2 regions of the uncultured Bacillus sp. genome follow, and region 2 is predicted to be linked to the other one. Evidence: predicted binding sites of a transcription regulator. Region 2 holds the regulator's gene; the other holds the start of a gene.

Region 1 (6,046 bases), on a different contig from region 2:
TCGCTACAACTTCTTTCACCGGCTCCATATCGACTTCTTCTGCCAGATCAGAAACGGCTTTTGACAGTGCTTTGAAAATATCCCAGTCTGACTTTGATTCCCACGGAGCCGAGATCGCCGGAGCGAAAGGATGAATGAACGGGTGCATATCCGTGCTGCTGAGATCGTGTTTTTCATACCATGTCGCCGCCGGCAGCACGATATCGGAATAAAGCGCCGTACCGGCCATTCGAAAATCGAGATTGATTAACAAGTCGAGCTTTCCTTCCGGTGCCTGCTCCCTCCATTTGATTTCTTCAGGGCGGATGCTGTCGCTGTCGTCATTCATCAAACCGTTTGTCGTCCCCAGCAAATGCTTTAGAAAATATTCATGCCCTTTTCCTGAGCTGGAAATCAAATTTGCCCGCCATACAAAGAGATTTCTTGGGAAATTCACTTCATTGTCAGGATCTTCAATTGCAAATTTCAGCTTTTTCTCTTGAAGCTGTGAGGCCACGTACGCACCAATGTCTTCAGGTGTTGTTGCACCCGCTTTTTCAGCTTCTTTGTACAGATCAATGCCATTTTGATTGAACGTCGGGTAAGACGGCAGCCACCCTAATCGCGCCGCCAGCACATTGTAATCGGCGTGATGCTTGTAGCGGGATGACGCAGCGATCGGTGATGCCAAGTCACTGATCGGCTGGTCCTCGTAACGCCACTGATCTGTCGCAAAGTAGAAAAATGAGGTGCCGTTTTGCAGCTTGGGCACGCCCTCCCAATCCTTTGCATTTGCAATCGTCTGCCACCCTTCAGCAGGACGGAGCTTTTCCTGCCCCACATAATGGGCCCAGCCTCCGCCGTTTACGCCTTGGGCGCCTACCAGTAATACGAGATTTAACACTGCCCGGTAGATCGTGTCAGAGTGGAACCAGTGGTTAATCCCCGCCCCTACGATAATCATGGATCGGCCGTCTGTATCGATCGCATTTTGGGCAAACTCTCTGGCTATCTTAATGACGGCTTCTTTTTTGATTCCTGTCATCTGTTCCTGCCAGGCAGGCGTGAACGGCTCAGGATCATCATAAGAGACAGCTGATTGTTCGCCGAAGCCCCGGTTCACGCCGTAGTTGGCCAGTATCAAGTCAAACACGGTCGTGACACAAACCTCTTCACCGTTCAGGTTCAGTTTTTTTATAGGAAGATCCCGCTCAAGCACTTTGTTTCCGTCATTTGAAAAATACGGGATGCGCACCGTGCCGATTTCATCCTCTATTCCCAGCAAAGAGAGACGGGGTTCAATTGGGTCTCCGGTTTCTTCATCGATCATGTGCAGGTTCCATTTCTGCTGTCCGTCCCAGCGGGAGCCCATTGTCCCTTGCGGTATGGCAAATGCGCTTGTCTGTTCATTCCAGACCGCAGGCTTCCACTGATCATGCTTTGTCTGCCGCCCGATGTCTTTCGCATGCAGAAAACGCCCCGCTGTGTATACGCCATTTTCTTTTGACAGGGTGACGAAGAACGGAAAATCCGTGTATTGCTTTGCGTACTCAATGAAACGTTCCGTCTCTTGGTTCACGTAAAATTCCTGCAAAATGACGTGGCCCATCGCCATCGCAAGCGCCCCGTCAGTCCCTTGGCGGATACTCAGCCAGTCATCCGCGAACTTTGAGGATTCCGCAAAATCCGGACTGATCGAAATGACTTTAGCGCCTTTATAGCGGGCCTCCGCCAAAAAATGTGCGTCAGGTGTTCTCGTTAACGGAACGTTGGAGCCCCATGTGATGATATAGCCTGAATTGTACCAATCACTGCTTTCCGGAACGTCTGTCTGGTCACCCCAAATTTGCGGGGACGCCGGAGGAAGATCCGCATACCAGTCATAAAAACTGAGCATAGGGCCGCCGATTAATGACATAAACCGGGAGCCTGACGCGTGGCTGATCATGGACATGGCCGGAATCGGGGAAAAGCCGACGTTCCGGTCAGGCCCGTATTTCATAACTGTATAGAGCAGAGAGGCTGAAATCAGCTTCAGCACCTCCGGCCATTCAGCGCGCACAAAACCGCCTTTCCCTCTCGCCTGTTTATAGGACTTTGCTTTTTCAGGATTTTCAACGATCGATTTCCAAGCATCCAATGGATTTTGATGGGCCTGCAGTGCTTCCCGCCACAAATTGATCAGCACACCGCGCACGTATGGATATTTCACACGGAGCGGGCTGTAGATGTACCATGAAAAACTTGCCCCCCGCGGACAGCCCCTCGGTTCGAAATCAGGCATATCCGGGCCTGTTGATGGATAATTCAAGTTTTGTCCTTCCCACGTGACAATTCCGTTTTTCACATAAATATTCCAGCTGCAGGACCCCGTGCAGTTGACGCCGTGGGTGGAGCGAACGACTTTGTCGTACTGCCATCTGTTTCTGTATACATTCTCCCAATCGCGATCTTCGCGGGTGGTTTGGCTATGTTTATTTGAATGGTGTTCGATAGGAGAGAAATAGTTCAATCTCCTAAACAACGGACTCATTTTCTTTTTCTTCATGAAAGTTCACTCCTTCCGAGTCAGGTGATGCTAAGTTCACTATAAACAGAGACAGCGTGTTTCCTTGTGAACTATGTCACACACTTTACTTTTTTCACAAAATGTTCACACAAAGGAGAAGGAAGGGCTTTCACAGGATGTGATGAAGGCGGCGTTCAGGCAGGACGCCTGAGTCATTATTCATCTTTCATTGAAAGATCAAAAAAACCGGTTCTCTTTAAGAACCGGGCTCGGCATTTTCATCCTGTGATGTGTGCAGATAACGCAAAAATAATTGATAGGACCAAAAGACATTTTGCTGAAGCATGGCCAAAAAATTCATTTGCAGCTGCGGATTGTAAGACATCATTTTATTAAATGTGTAGTAAGGGATATTGAGAATCAGAATGTCTGAAGTGGCATTGACTGAGATAAAAGGCGATAAATACAGCCCGCCTTTTTCATCAATCGGAAACACATCGCCTTTTTCCCACAGCGCAACGGTTTTCGATCCTTCAGGGAGCCTGCTGTCCATAAAACGGACACTGCCTTTTAATACAATATAAACGGATTGAGAATGAAGAAAGGATGGAGACTGATCAGATGAGCCGCGGATAAACGTCCCGTTTTTCAGCAAGGTTTCGACAATGGATAGAGGCACTTCATTAAACATAGGAAGTTGTTTCAGAAATAATAAATAGTCACACTGATTCATAGGAAAGCCTCCTGTGCTAAGGATAGCTTTAGTGTAGCTCGATTGAGCCTGTACAGCAGTGATGTATTTCACAGCCTGTATGATGAATGTCACTTATCGGGAGGATGACTGCATTTATAATGAAATAAAAAAGGAGGATTTCGATAAAGGCGCTGATTCCGAAGCAGCACGGCGCATGGGCAATGCTGCTGATTCCATTTTTACTCGGGATGATCAAGGGAGGCCCCGTTTTCTGGCATATTCCGCTCTTCCTAGGCTGGCTTTTCCTTTACTTGGCGGTTTATCCCATCACGCTTGCTTTGAAAAAGAAGCAGATCAAATCCTATCAAAAGTGGATATATTATTACGGTGTTCTGGCCTGCTGCTTTTTGATTATTCCTGTCTTTCATAAGCCGCCGCTCATCATGGTTGGCGTTTCTTTATTGCCGCTGTTCCTCATTCATATGTATTATGCCCGCCGAAAAAACGAACGGGCGCTAGTGAATGATATTGCGGGTGTCTTGTTCTTATGTTCAGGCGGGCTTGCGAGCTGCTGGCTGGGGACGGGAACCCTTGACGGCTGGGCTTGGTTTATTTTTTCTCAATCTGCTTTATTTTTTATCGGAAGTTCCTTTTATGTGAAGTCGGTGATCCGGGAGAGAAAAAACAAGGCATTTGCTTACTGGTCATGGGGATATCACCTGCTGCTCCCCTTTCTAGCGTTTCTTATCGGAGCAGGATGGGCATTTCTTGCTTTTGTCCCAAGCAGTTTGCGGGCATGGTTTTTTCACGGAAGAGACTGGCCCGTTAAAACGATCGGCATTCTGGAAATCGTGAATGCCTGCTTCTTTTTTGCCGTCATGTGTATGTTTATCACTAGATAAAAAACCAAGGACCGCCGGCGGTCCTTGGTTTTTTAGTCAATATTGCAAATCTCCAGCGGACAGTTTTCACACTCGATCTCGCATCGCAAATAGTCCCGCTTGTGCAAAATAATTTTTCCGGATTCTTCTATCGAAATCACCCCTTGTTTGCGGAGGTCCCCCAGCATACGGTTGACGCTTTCCCTTGCCGCTGCGCAAAACTTTGCCAAATCTTGATTTGTCAGCACAATGTTAATCAGTATGCCGTCGCTTCGTTCCACACCGTAGCTGTTTGATAAGCGGATAAGGGTGGAGTAGAGCGCCCCCTTTTTGCCGTGAAGAAGCAGATCCCTTATTTTGGACTGGATTTTCCGGAGGTGCGTACTCATCCATTTCATAAATTCAAATGTCAAAGCACCGTTGTGGATTAATTCCTTTTCCAGCTTGTTTTTATTAATGACGAGCACCTCGCCATCCTCTAGCACTTTTGCACTGAGCATATATCTAGGTTCTTCAGTGAAAAGTGTTAATTCCCCGACGATATCATGCTTTTGGCAGATTCTAAGTGTCAGGTCTTTTCCGTCAGATGTCAGCTTGCCAATTTCAATGAGTCCTGATTGAATCAGATAAAGCTCTTCTGCATCCATTCCTTCCCGAAACAAATACGTGTGTTTTTCCATTTTTCTTTTCGTACTAATCGATTCCAGCAATTCATGCAGATCGCTGGAAATAAGATCACTATCAGATGGTCGAACAGAGAGAAAATTCATGAGCTCACCTCGAAGAAAGTCACGTTGTGTATTTATTGTAACGTGAATTGATTTGCACCCATCCAGAAAAAACTAACAATCTTGTGAATGCCCAGTGTTAGTTGACGCTCTGACTGTTTCTCTCCGTGTGCGTTTTCATTCTTTCCTGCCAATACATCCATATGACAAGGACAAAGCTGGCTAACGCCACTTCCGAAAGCGCCATAAAACCGATTGCGTATTGGCCTGTTGCCTGAAATACACTCGCCAATATCAGCGGAGGGAAAAAACCGCCTAATCCTCCCATGGCAGACACAATCCCATTGGCAATCCCCGCTTGCTTTGAAAAATAGAAAGGCACCAGTTTAAAAACGGTCCCGTTTCCTATGCCTGAGCAGACTGCCACCGTTAATGACCCAAACGTATAAAGGCCGATCGTTGGCGAGAACGATAAGATAATTCCTGATAATGTAAGTCCCGCAAAAACGACCATCAAGATGCGGAGCGGGCTCACTTTATCAGCCAAAAGTCCGCCTACAGGCCTGAGCAGCGTGGAGATGGCAATAAAGCCAGCCGTCCGTAAACCGGCGTCCGCAGGATTCAGCCCAAAGTACTCCACCAGAAAGTTCGGCAGATAGATGGTGAAGGCGACAAAAGCGCCAAACGTAATAAAATAAAACAGGCTCAAAAACCACAAGATATGATTTCGGTAAACGGCTTTGATTTGTGTTTTTACGGAAACATTCACTTTCTTCTCATGCCGGTCGCCGAACAATACGTGCAGCAATGCGAAAACTGCCAGCAGAACCATATACATCTGCACGGTTGCTTTCCATCCCGCAGCTTGAGCGATAACCGGCGCCGCAAATGTGGTAATGGCGGTTCCGATGTTCCCAGCCCCATAAATCCCATTGACGACACCGTGCTTTTCTTTCGGATAATATTTCGGAAGCGATGTCACCCCAATGGAGAATACCGCTCCCCCGATTCCTAAGAAAAAGCCGCCCGCGATTAAATCAAACAGAGAATCCGCGATACTGATCCAAAACACAGGAAACAAAAGCAGGATGAAGCTGATCATAAACATCAGCCGCGCGCCAAACCTGTTCGTCAAATACCCTAAAGGAATGCGGAGAAGCGATCCGAGAATAACGGGAATCGCCGTCACCAAAGAAATCTCGCCTTTGCTTAAATGAATATCTAATGTAATTTGGGAAATGAGTGATGAAATCAG
Region 2 (6,046 bases):
GGATAAAGGGCTGAAGTCAATGTTAATAAAGTGGATAAATTCAGAATATTTTGTGGATAATGTGTATAAAGCGCTTACTTTATTTGCGTATAAGGGTATGTTCTGTGGATAAAAAAACACCTCTAAAAAGAGGTGCTTGACTTTTTTTAAGCTTCTTCTGTGGATAGTTCTTCCCATTCGGACAAAAGAGATTCCAGCTCCTGATTGAGTTTCTCATTGTCTGCATGGATGGCTTGTACCTTTTCATGGTCTTGATAGATTTCCGGATCACATAGCAATTCATCGTTATGACTAATGTTTTCTTCAATGGTTTGAACAGTGGCTTCAATTTCTTCAATCCGACGGAGTCGTTGGCGTTCTTTCTTTTTCCATTCTTTTTCTTCTTCATATGAACGTTTTGAGTCAGGCTTAACCGAAGCAGGCGTTTTTTCGGATTCCTCTTGCTGATTCATTTTCTCCAATTCAAGCTGCTCTGTTTTTTTCTCCGTATAATAATCGTAATCTCCCAGATACTCTTCTATATGGTTTGAAGAAAGCTCCAATACTCTTGTGGCGATTCTGTTAATAAAATATCTGTCATGTGAGACAAATAACAGTGTACCTGGATAATCGATCAGCGCATTTTCGAGAACTTCTTTGCTGTCTAAGTCCAGATGGTTTGTTGGTTCATCAAGGATAAGAAAATTAGCTTTTTGAAGCATCAGCTTAGCAAGGGCCAATCTTGCTTTCTCACCCCCGCTCAGTGAATGGACAGGTTTCAGTACATCATCTCCGGAGAATAAGAAATTTCCGAGACAAGTTCGGATTTCTTTCTCCGGAAGACCGGGGTACTCATCCCACAGCTCATCAAGGACACGTTTAGAGGAAGTCAGTTCAGCCTGCTCCTGATCATAGTAGCCGACACTGACATTCGAGCCGTATGAGATCGATCCTTGATCTGGCTTTAGGGTGTCCATTAATGTTTTTAGCAATGTCGATTTACCGATTCCGTTAGGGCCGACAAGCGCGGCACTTTCCCCTCTTGTGAGCATGAACGACACTTCTGTTAAAAGCGGCGGCTGGTTTTCATAACTGATTGTGAGATCCTGAACGCGCAGGACTTCATTTCCGCTCTGTTTTGTAATATCAAAATGAAAATTTGCGGATTTTTCATCGCCGAGCGGTTTTGACATGACTTCCATTCGTTCCAGCTGTTTTCGGCGGCTTTGTGCTCTTTTTGTGGTAGAAGCTCTCGCTAGATTTCGGTCTACAAAATCCTGAAGCTTTGCGATTTCATCCTGCTGCTTTTCATACACTTTAAGCTCTTTTTCATACTGTGCGGCTTTTTGGTCGAGATAAGCGCTGTAGTTGCCGTGATATTTTTTGCTTTCAGCCCTTGATACCTCGTATACTTGGTTTACTACTTTGTCCAAAAAGTAGCGGTCATGCGAAACGATGAGAATGGCGCCTGAATAGCCTTGCAAATAATGTTCAAGCCAGGTTAGCGTATCAATATCGAGATGGTTTGTCGGCTCATCGAGAATGAGCAAATCAGGCTGTGTTAACAGAAGCTTACCGAGGGCCAGCCTTGTTTTCTGCCCCCCGCTGAGGCTTTGTACCTGTGTTGAATCGTCAAAATGGCTGAAGCCGAGTCCATGAAGCACAGATCTGACATCCGCTTCATATTGATAGCCGCCTTTATCTTTGAATTCCTGCTGAAGCCGGTCATACGTTTTCATGATGCTTTCCAGTTCATCAGGATCAGCTGCCGCCATTTTTTCTTCGATAGCCCGCATTTCCTTTTCCATTGCTTTTAAGTGGTCAAAAACAGTCAGCAGCTCTTCTTTTATGGTAAGCTTAGAATCCAAGCCCGTATGCTGGGCAAGATATCCCATTGTAATATCTTTCGGTTTAATGATTTCGCCCTTTTCATACGAAAGCTGGCCTGCGATAATTTTAAGCAGCGTGGATTTTCCCGCGCCATTTCTTCCGACAATGGCGATGCGATCACGATTTCTGACTTCCAGCTTTATATTGTTTAAAATAGTATCAGCACCAAATGATTTTGATAGCTGATTAACTTGTAAGATCATCATATTATTTCACCTCTGCTATAATAAGTTAAGTGTAGCTTATGAACCAGAAGTCAGCAAACAATACATTGGCTGAAAAAGACATAGAGAAGAAAATAGTGTATGATCTGTTTAAGGAGAGTTTTAATATGAATAGATTTTCTCATTTTAATGAACAGGGCAGAGCCCAGATGGTGGACATCAGCGAAAAATCTTCGACTGTCCGTACTGCGGCGGCTGTGTCTAGCGTACACATGAAGAATGAAGTGTACGAGAAAATACAAAGTCACGATATCGGCAAAGGAGATGTACTGGCTGTTGCACAGGTGGCAGGCATAATGGCCGCAAAGCAAACGTCCAATATCATTCCGATGTGCCATCCGCTTTCACTGAGCGGGGTAGATATATCGTTTGACTGGAAAATAAAAGAATCAGAAGTTATACTTCATATAAAAGCACAGGTCAAAACGAAAGGGAGTACAGGTGTGGAAATGGAAGCGCTCACTTCTGCATCGGTGTGTGCTCTTACCGTTTACGATATGTGTAAGGCCCTTGATAAGGGAATGGTCATCGGTCCTACTTTCTTGCTGGAGAAAACAGGCGGGAAAAACGGTGACTTTAAAAGAGAACTATCCGAGTATAATTTGGAGGACCAAAAATGAATAAGGATCAATCAAAAATTCCGCAGGCGACGGCAAAACGGCTGCCGCTTTACTATCGCTTTTTAAAGAATCTGCATGCGTCAGGAAAACAGCGTGTATCATCCGCTGAACTCAGTGATGCCGTAAAGGTTGATTCTGCCACGATTCGCAGGGATTTTTCCTATTTTGGAGCTCTTGGCAAAAAAGGATATGGATATAATGTGGATTATTTGCTGTCATTTTTCCGAAAAACGCTTGATCAGGATGAGATGACAGACGTTATCTTGATTGGTGTCGGGAACTTGGGAACTGCATTTCTTCACTACAATTTCACAAAAAATAATAACACAAAAATTTCAATGGCTTTTGATATAAATGAGAGTAAAATAGGAACTGAGGTAGGCGGCGTGCCTGTCTATAACCTTGACGACCTAGAACAACACGTAAAAAATGAATCAGTTGCCATTCTTACAGTGCCAGCAGTTGCCGCTCAATCGATTACAGACAGATTGGTCGCGTTAGGAATCAAGGGAATTCTTAATTTTACGCCGGCCCGTTTGAATGTGCCGGAACACATTCGAATTCATCATATAGATTTAGCTGTAGAGCTTCAGTCACTGGTTTATTTCTTGAAACATTATTCAGTTTTAGAGGAAATCGAATAGAGGGAAAGGAGGAGCCCAAATATGCCGATCGGTCCTGGAAGCCTTGCTGTTATTGCAATCGTTGCTCTGATCATCTTCGGTCCCAAAAAGCTGCCTGAACTGGGGAAAGCTGCAGGAGACACACTTCGTGAATTCAAAAATGCTACTAAAGGATTAACGAGTGATGACGAGGAAAAAAAGAAAGAAGATCAGTAAGTTAGGATGACACGAATGAAAGTGAATCAAATGTCGCTGCTGGAGCATATTGCTGAGCTTCGAAAACGATTGCTGGTTGTGGCGCTGGCATTTGTCGTTTTCTTTATCGCAGGATTTTTTTTAGCAAAGCCCATGATTGTTTATTTGCAAAAAACGGATGAAGCGAAGGAGCTTACGCTTAATGCGTTTAATCTGACAGACCCGCTTTTTGTGTTTATGCAATTCGCGTTTATCATCGGGATTGTCCTGACCTCGCCGATTATTCTGTATCAGCTATGGGCTTTTGTGAGCCCAGGCCTCTATGAGAAAGAGCGCAAAGTAACGCTCAGCTACATTCCGATCTCTATTTTGCTGTTTTTAGCGGGCTTATCTTTTTCATATTATATTTTATTTCCTTTTGTTGTTGATTTTATGAAGCGGATCTCTCAGGATTTGAATGTCAATCAGGTGATCGGAATTAATGAGTATTTTCATTTTCTTTTGCAGCTGACGATTCCGTTTGGACTGTTGTTTCAAATGCCGGTCATCCTCATGTTTTTGACCAGGCTTGGAATTGTGACACCGATGTTCTTAGCGAAAATCAGAAAGTATGCGTATTTTACGCTGCTTGTGATCGCTGCCCTGATTACACCGCCTGAGCTTTTGTCTCATATGATGGTCACTGTTCCGCTGTTGATTTTATATGAAATCAGTATTCTTATATCAAAGGCAGCCTATCGGAAAGCGCAGAAAAGCAGTGCTGACGTTCAGGACGTGTCTTCCGGGCAATAATAAAAAATCCATTTCTCATGAGAGAAATGGATTTTCTTTATTTCTGGTTCTTTTTGATTTTAAATGAAAAGGCGAACATCTTAAAAGAGATGCTGATGTTGTAAGCGGCGAACACCATCAGCAGGATGGAGTAAAATGACCACATGCTGCCTGGCGAGCTTGCGGCAAGATAAGTAAAGATGCATCCTACGGCAAAATAGATCATTCCCCAAACTACCGGGTTTCTCATAAAAATAATCCTCCAATAATCAATTGCATTTGTGTGCTCTGCTGTTCGAGGTACTTCTGAACAGGCTCAAACTGCATGATGACGACAAATGTATTCATCATGACATGGGCGAAAATCGGCACCCATATCCGTTTTGTTCTCGCATACAAGAAGGCAAAGGTAAAGCCCATTGCTGTATATAGAAGTAGATGCTTCAAATCAGCGTGAACAATACCGAAAATAACCGAGCTGATCAGTCCGGCAAAGAAGAAATTCGTTTTTTCGTACAGTGTGCCAAAAATGATTTTTCTGAAGATGATTTCTTCTAATATAGGACCGACGACGGAAGAAACCATAATCATAAGCGGAACTGCCTGAATGACATCCAGAATAGCTTGCGTATTTTCTGATTCTCTTCCGATGCCGAATATATAATATTCAATAGAGCCTGCTATTCCTTGAGAGAAAAGGGCAATGAAAAAACCGGCTATCGCCCAAAGGATAGAAAGTCCGATTGAGTCCTTCTGTCCGTTTCGCAGCGTTTCTTTCGGCACAGTTCTCAGAATGAGCAGAACGACAACGAGACAGGCGATGAAGCTGATGACGGACCATAATCCTTGTGCGTGCAGCATATTCTCAGCTGTAGGCTGTCCTCCGGCATAACCGAATTTAAATAACAAGGGAATCCCGATTAATGCGGAAAACTGCATGATGATATATGTCAAAATAATAAACCAATACTGTTTTCTCAAATGGTATGTACTCCTTTGTTAATGGGTTTCGTTCATCTACAGCTATTGTAACATAATCGGAACAAGGGTGAAAAAGCTAACGGATAAGGGAGCTGAAAAGAATCATGTAAGCGTGAAAAATTTTTTATCTTATCACTTGAAATTGGAAGGGAGATTCTTTATTATAAGAATTGTGTTAGCACTCTTTAGTGTCGAGTGCTAAAATTACATATTCATACTATTGAGGAGGTTATTACATTGTTAAAGCCATTAGGTGATCGCGTTGTCATTGAACTCGTAGAATCTGAAGAAAAAACTGCCAGCGGAATTGTGTTGCCGGATTCTGCAAAAGAAAAACCACAAGAAGGCAAAATCGTGGCAGCTGGTTCAGGTCGCGTGTTAGAAAGCGGAGAGCGCGTTGCTTTAGAAGTAAAAGAGGGCGACCGCATTATCTTCTCAAAATACGCAGGTACTGAAGTGAAATACGAAGGTACTGAATACTTAATCTTACGTGAAAGCGACATTTTAGCTGTTATCGGCTAATTCTTAAATAAACAATACTTAAAACATTTGAGGAGGTCTTGTAAACATGGCAAAAGAAATTAAGTTTAGTGAAGAAGCTCGCCGCGCAATGCTTCGCGGTGTCGATGCACTTGCTGATGCTGTAAAAGTAACTTTAGGACCAAAAGGACGCAACGTGGTTCTAGAGAAAAAATTCGGTTCTCCGTTAATCACAAATGACGGTGTAACAATCGCTAAAGAAATCGAACTTGAAGACGCGTTT

What was found. Region 2 encodes Rex, which represses fermentation and respiration genes when NADH is low (regulators of the CRP and FNR family bind a similar motif). Its sites were predicted from a motif close to TTGTGAAATATTTCACAA; they were not measured.
Region 1: the regulator Rex is predicted to act here: its motif matches at 2,592-2,609, upstream of Q5C82_RS01805 (nitrate reductase subunit alpha).

The regions. Positions count from the first base shown of each region.
Region 1 covers NZ_CATYRA010000001.1:368,524-374,569, forward strand. Annotated here, with positions in the region: gene Q5C82_RS01805 (nitrate reductase subunit alpha) at 1-2,527, opposite strand, end outside; gene arfM (Crp/Fnr family transcriptional regulator ArfM) at 2,745-3,221, opposite strand; gene Q5C82_RS01815 (YwiC-like family protein) at 3,365-4,084, shown strand; gene fnr (fumarate/nitrate reduction transcriptional regulator Fnr) at 4,117-4,833, opposite strand; gene narK (nitrate transporter NarK) at 4,931-6,046, opposite strand, start outside.
Region 2 covers NZ_CATYRA010000019.1:4,346-10,391, forward strand. Annotated here, with positions in the region: gene abc-f (ribosomal protection-like ABC-F family protein) at 147-2,075, opposite strand; gene moaC (cyclic pyranopterin monophosphate synthase MoaC) at 2,201-2,713, shown strand; gene Q5C82_RS19965 (redox-sensing transcriptional repressor Rex) at 2,710-3,357, shown strand; gene tatAY (sec-independent protein translocase protein TatAY) at 3,379-3,552, shown strand; gene tatC (twin-arginine translocase subunit TatC) at 3,559-4,323, shown strand; gene Q5C82_RS19980 (YdiK family protein) at 4,361-4,552, opposite strand; gene Q5C82_RS19985 (CPBP family intramembrane glutamic endopeptidase) at 4,549-5,283, opposite strand; gene groES (co-chaperone GroES) at 5,521-5,805, shown strand; gene groL (chaperonin GroEL) at 5,852-6,046, shown strand, end outside.